DNA from 2 places in the Metasolibacillus sp. FSL H7-0170 genome. Region 1 is predicted to be linked to the other one. Evidence: riboswitches for the same ligand, from Rfam matches in the RefSeq annotation. Region 1 holds a riboswitch; the other holds the start of a gene.

The links. A riboswitch is a leader RNA that binds a small molecule or an ion and turns the genes downstream of it on or off. The one in region 1 is predicted to bind thiamine pyrophosphate.
Region 2: another riboswitch for thiamine pyrophosphate. It lies ahead of tenA (thiaminase II); the one in region 1 lies ahead of MHH70_RS04560 (thiamine phosphate synthase).

What each region holds. Positions count from the first base shown of each region.
Region 1 is NZ_CP151964.1:953,300-956,513, forward strand. It holds gene MHH70_RS04545 (methyl-accepting chemotaxis protein) at 1-350, opposite strand, end outside; gene MHH70_RS04550 (hypothetical protein) at 442-1,023, opposite strand; gene MHH70_RS04555 (hypothetical protein) at 1,241-1,606, opposite strand; TPP riboswitch at 1,653-1,760, shown strand; gene MHH70_RS04560 (thiamine phosphate synthase) at 1,833-2,363, shown strand; gene thiO (glycine oxidase ThiO) at 2,376-3,214, shown strand, end outside.
Region 2 is NZ_CP151964.1:2,205,269-2,208,482, reverse strand. It holds gene MHH70_RS10180 (acetylornithine deacetylase) at 1-460, opposite strand, end outside; gene tenA (thiaminase II) at 659-1,345, opposite strand; TPP riboswitch at 1,701-1,801, opposite strand; gene MHH70_RS10170 (acetamidase/formamidase family protein) at 2,116-3,214, shown strand, end outside.

The DNA of each region.
Region 1 (3,214 bases):
TTAAACTCTGTTGACAATTGCCCTATTTCATCTTTGTATTTATCGTCAATACGTACTGTTAAATCACCATCAGCTGCCTGTGCCATTGCCTTTAGTACTCGATTCATTCGCTTTAAAATAATATAGCGTGTACATAGCGCAATAATTACTGTTCCGATAAATAATGAAATGAATGTATTAATTACAACGCCCGCAATACCATCTAATTCAATTACTTTACTAACTTGTAAACTAATAAATTGTGAAATATGTGAGCTAATAAATAAACTTAGCCCTACAGCTAAAATCATTTTAAATATTAAACTTTTCCAAAATTTTATTTCACGAGAAAATAATTTTTCTTTTACCATAGCTGCTCCCCATTCCTATGTAAATCTACTATCATTGTAAAATAAACATTAAAATTAGTAAAATAGTTGCTCCTCACCCAATCACTTAGTCCTATTTATCATTATAATATTCTTGCCAAAAACGAGTATAGAGCCCTAATGAAAAGGCGATATCATTTTGTAAATTGCTAATCGCAATATTTATACGTTTGCGCGAATAAGTACCCTGCTTATTTATATGATAAGCTACTGTTTCCTCCATGTGCATTAATAAATCGACCATTTGTTCTAAATACATTTTCGCCTCAGTTGAAAGCATCGACTCTTGAAAACCTAAATGAATAAGAGCATTTTTGGCAGATTGAACATTTGTTAAAATTTGTCCCCACTGCGCACGTTTCATAGGTCTATTGAAATCTGTCAGCCAGCTCATCTCATACAATGCCAATAAGGAAATCGAATAAGACACAACATAATCTGGTTGCAGCGCTTTTTCCTCATATAGCGATTGCAAAACCGCTAAATCCTCCTTATATTTCTGCTGACGCATTTCATTAGTCTCTACTGCGACAGTCGGATATACACTAAAAATTGAATATGGAAAGATAATGCCTGAGAACAGCGCAGCAACTAGTAGCCCAATAATTAAAAGCTTCAGTTTTCGTATTATTCCTCGCCTTTTCGCCTTCATCATGGTTTTGATTGATGCCTCCATTCTTTGAAAAAATCTAATAGCTTTTTATGTAATTTTTCATCCACATTTATAATCTCACAACCATGATTATCGTATAAAGAGAAAATTTAATCAGCGGGGGTTTTCCTCATCCTCACTGATTGTTAGTTGAACCAATTGGGCTTTTATGCGCAGTGGAGCTCCCACTTAACCGTAAGCGTCTTAGGGATAAATTACTTTAATTCCATTTAATTCCCCTTGGCATACGAAATTTAATATAACGAATGACATTTTCTATATATCTTTCTATCGGCTGACTTGTATCAACTACTAAACATTTGAAATCGATTGGCTTTTTTGCACTGTTAAGCGTAGCATAAAAGCCTTCCTTCGAACGAATTTCACTAATTTGACTGAGCATCTTTTCTCTGCTTTTTAAACGATGATTGATTTCCTCAAAATCATCAAGGTAGCATTCAATATATTTATATTCTGCATCATATTTTTGAGCTAATTTTATTCCCTTTTCAATCATTTCCTCGTATAAGCACGGGCTATCAAGAATCACACATTTCAATAGTAATGAATTAACTGATAATTCCATCGTGACATTCTAGAAAACATATGCTATATTGTTAACTAATTGCATAGCCATCCACTGGAGGTGCCGTTGTGAACGGCTGAGATCAAAGTAAACTTTGGGATTCCTGGAACCTGATCTAGTTGATACTAGCGTAGGAAAGTGGTCGCCTATTATTTGTTACGATTTTTTAAGTAAGCGTTACTTTTCCTATGGGAGAAGTAACGTTTTTTTATTGGAGGAAACTAAAATGATTCATGCTATTACGAGTGGTCAAGGCTTTACACCACAAACAATTGACCAAATAAAGGATGTCGCTACTCGTGTTGATGCCATTATTATTCGCGAAAAGCAGCTCTCACTTACTGAAATCGATAACGCAATTGCCGCACTTTTACAGGCTGGTATAAGTGCAAAGCAATTAATCATTCATACATATGTGGAGCTCGCTTACAAATACGACTTACTTGGCTGTCATTTTGCAGCAAATCAGGCTGTAAATGTGACACAGCATCCTTTTATATGTGGGCAATCTACGCATACAAAGGCTGAAGCGTTACAAAGTGCTGAAAGAGGTATGCATTATTTATACTTTTCTCCTGTCTTTCCAACAACCTGTAAACCAAGTGTACCAGCGCTAGGGCTTCAGGCACTTGCTGAAACATGCCGTACTGTCAAAATACCCGTGCTTGCACTCGGTGGTATAACAAGCAGCAATGCACAACAAGTGATGCAGGTCGGCGCACAGGGCTATGCCGCAATATCAATGTTTTTTAACTAAGGGGAGCAATTTATGAAGTGTCAAGGCTTTACGATTATCGGTGGTGGGGTTATTGGATTATCTATCGCCTATCAATTATTAAAACAGCAACAGCCTGTGACGATTTTCCATACAGAAAAAACAACGACAGCATCACTCGCTGCTGGGGGTATGCTTGGTGGTCAAAATGAATTTCACACCCCTTCGCCCCTTTATCATTTAGCGCTGGAAAGTCGAGAGCTACACAAATCACTCGCCGAGGAGCTATTACATTTAACTGGGCAAGAAGTTGGTTTATTACCTTCCGGGCTAATTAAAATTGCAGCTGCTGAGGAAGTTAGAGTAAATTTGCAGCAGCAGTATCAATTTTTATATCGGGACCACCCTACCTCTGTACAATGGCTAAATCAAACAGAGTTACAGCAATGCGAACCTTTATTGGGTCATTCTATTACAGAGGGCTTCCATATATACGAGGACCATCAAGTAAATGCAAGAAATTTAACAAAGGCTTTAGCACTCGCTGTACAGAAGCTTGGCGCAAATATAATTGAAGAGGAAGTTATTGCGATAGAGAAAGAGCAACAACAAGTTACACATATCCAGACAGCCTCTAAGCACTACGCTGTTCAGCAAGCTGTTTTGACTGCGGGTGCCTGGACAGCGAAGCTTGCAGCCAAACTTCATATTACTTGCCCGGTGCACCCAGTAAAAGGGGAATGCTTAATGGTAAAAGCGGCACAGCTACCGAAGGCAACCATTTTTTCAACAGATGGCTGTTATATCGTACCAAAGCACAATAATCGTTTATTGATTGGTGCTACGAGCTATCCTCTGCTAGAAGATGATGCAGTAACTGTCGGTGGCATTTA
Region 2 (3,214 bases), 1.3 Mb from region 1:
TGACAGATTGGAAAATGAGATCGCCCTTCACCTCAAATTTTGCCTCATGTAAAAGTTTTAATGCAAATAGGGCCCCTGCAATTCCTCCTTTCATATCAGCTACGCCCCTACCTATAATAGCCTCTTCAGTTACTATTGGATCAAAAGGATTCGTTAACCATTGTTCGTCATCTCGTATTTCAGCTACATCAACATGCCCATTAATAATTAAACTGCTATATAATTCAGGTTCCGTTCCTTTTTTCACCCCAACGACATTGGGGTCATCTGGATACACATCCCATATATCAATTTCAAAATTAAGATTTTTTAAATAATTTGCGATAAATTGTTGAATATTTTTTGTATTTCTTGCAGGTGGTGCGGGTGTTTCAAACTTTATAAGTGTAGTAACCAAATCAATCAATTCTTGTTTGCGATTTTCTACTTGAAGCATCAATCTCTCGATATTATTTGTCACAACATTCCCGCCTTTTTTGTAATAGAGAAACCACTTGCGAAAAGAAGTGGTCTGAAATCTATCAATTTATTTTCATGAACCGCTTCTTTCTACTAGGATGTACTAGTTTGTAAGTAGTAATACACCCTCTCTAGTGGTCAGATTCTATTTAATTATTCTTTTCCTGTCCATTCGATTATTATTTACACCAAATCAATATTAAATTTTTGCTAATTCTTTTACTGGCCACATTGAAATGTTTTCAGCCATATCCCAGAACATATATTCAAAGTAACTTGTTTTCACAAATATTTCTTCTAGTTTATTCAGTTCATCTTCTGGCTTTCCTTGTGCAATCTCATTGATTAAATCGATGCAATCTTCAGCAATTTTAGTAAACCCGTCAGAAGAATACATTTTAACCCAGTTTCCATAGAGTTCATGCTCTAAAGAATTTGGCCATTCAGCTAATTTTTTACCAATCCAATTGTAACTCCATGCACATGCTAATACTGCTGCAATCGTATTCTCTACTCCGCCTAACTGTGCTTGGCTAAGCATATAGCTTGTATACGCTGTCATTGTAGCAGATGGCTCTGTATTTTCTAATTCTTCGTTGGAAATCCCAAATTTCGCTGCATACTCACGGTGTAAATCCATTTCAAAATTCATTGTTCCATGCAATAAATTTGCAAAAATAGTCATTGTTTTTAAATCATTGGCTTTGGCACTCCCAATTGCGAAAACTCTAGAGTACTCTATTAAATACACATAGTCCTGCTTCATATAATGTATGAATTTTTCCTTATCAAGAGTCCCTTCCCCAATCCCCTTTACAAAAGGATGTTCTAAATAACTATTCCATACAGGCTGCACTTTTTTAAATAAACGATCAGAAAATGTCATTGAATTTACTCTCCTTTGTCATTACTAAAATATAATTGAGTAGGGGGAGCGATGAACTCCTTACCTCTCAAACTTACGTATGAATTTGTATACGGTGGTTCAATTAAACAGAAAGAGCTTTGTTTTGTTTGGCAAGCTCACCTAATCATACCTAGCCTTCTGTGAGATTTGTGTTCCTCAAATCTGTGTCTTGTCTTCAGAACTCTCTAGATTCAGCCCCTTTCTTTTTAGATAACCCTTATTTTTGTCATGGAAACTCGGAATTTGCACCTGAGAGTACATGTGTATACTAGGCACAAAAAACCCATTCCTGTAGTATAAGGAATGGGTTAATGTATATAACAAAATATATGCACATATTTCACCATTACTTCCCTACGCTAGTACGACCTAGATCAGGTTCAAAGGGTCAAGACTTGTCTCTCTCAGCAAAATTATGCTCCCCTAGTAATTTGAATATTTGATTGTATCTAGCTAATCATAGACATAATTGTTTGTCAAGTGGCCGCTTACAGTTACTTTCCTTTAAAACAAAATAAACAGCTCATTGTGATAAGGATTATTAATATAAAATAATCTCTAGATTAGTATTGAGAATATAATATTAATGCACCGTTCAACTAGCTTGTTATCTTTTGCTGCAACTTGTCAATATAGACATATAAAAAGTCGCTTAACACACAAAAGTTTCTAAATTCACGTAAATGCTTGTACTCCAATATATCACTAGTTAAACTAGTAATATAAAGTATAAAAGGATGGTGGCTTTAATGACGAATGAACAACCAATCGAACATGAGAATAACGAAACGATTAAAGCAGTAGAAACGCTTTTTGTCAATGAGTTTACGAATGGTGTATTAGATCCAAATAAGCCGATGCTTGGTCCGCTCCGAAATGGCGGGACAATTATTGCCAACACAGCACCTGGCTGCTGGGGACCAATGCTAACACCTGAAATACGAGGCGGGCATGAAGTAACAAAACCGGTATACATAGAGGGTGCTGAAGTTGGAGATGCACTTGTTATTAAAATTAAATCAATTCAAGTAACGTCCATTGCGACTGCATCTGGTACGGATGAAGCACTGCCAGACCGTTTCATAGGTGACCCATTTGTGAAAGTAAAATGCCCTGGCTGCGGCAAGCTACATCCACAAACGAAGGTTCAAGGAATCGGACCACAGGCAATTCGCTGTGCAATTTGTGATACAGCAACTGCGCCATTTGCTATCACAAATGGCTATACGATGGCTTTTCACCATAATGAACAATTAGGTGTGACAGTGGGCAAGGACGGTGCGCGAAAAATTGCGTTAGATGCTAATCATTATATGCGAATACCTGAAAACTCGAAGCAAAATCCTGTCGTAAGTTTAGCGCCTTCTGATTTAGTTGGCGTGTTAGCAAGAATGCGCCCATTTTTAGGGCAGTTAGGCACAGTGCCTTCAAAAGCGCTACCTGATTCACATAATGCGGGTGATTTTGGTGCGGCATTAATCGGTGCACCACATGAGTTTATTTTAACTGAGGAGGAATTAGTCTCACATAAAACCGATGGCCATATGGACATTAGCCGCGTACGTCAAGGAGCTACTATTATTTGCCCTGTAAAAGTGGAGGGTGGCGGTGTTTATATCGGTGATATGCATGCAATGCAGGGCGATGGTGAAATGGCGGGACATACGACAGATGTTGCCGGCATTGTACAATTACAAGTAAGCGTGCTAAAAAAGGTAGCTATCGACGGGCCAATTATTTTAGCGAATGAGGAGGATTTACCATATACTGCAAAGCCATTCACGAAAGAGGAAAAGCGCTTAGCACGAGAGCTAGCAGAGGAATATGGATTAAAGCAGCTAGAGGAGG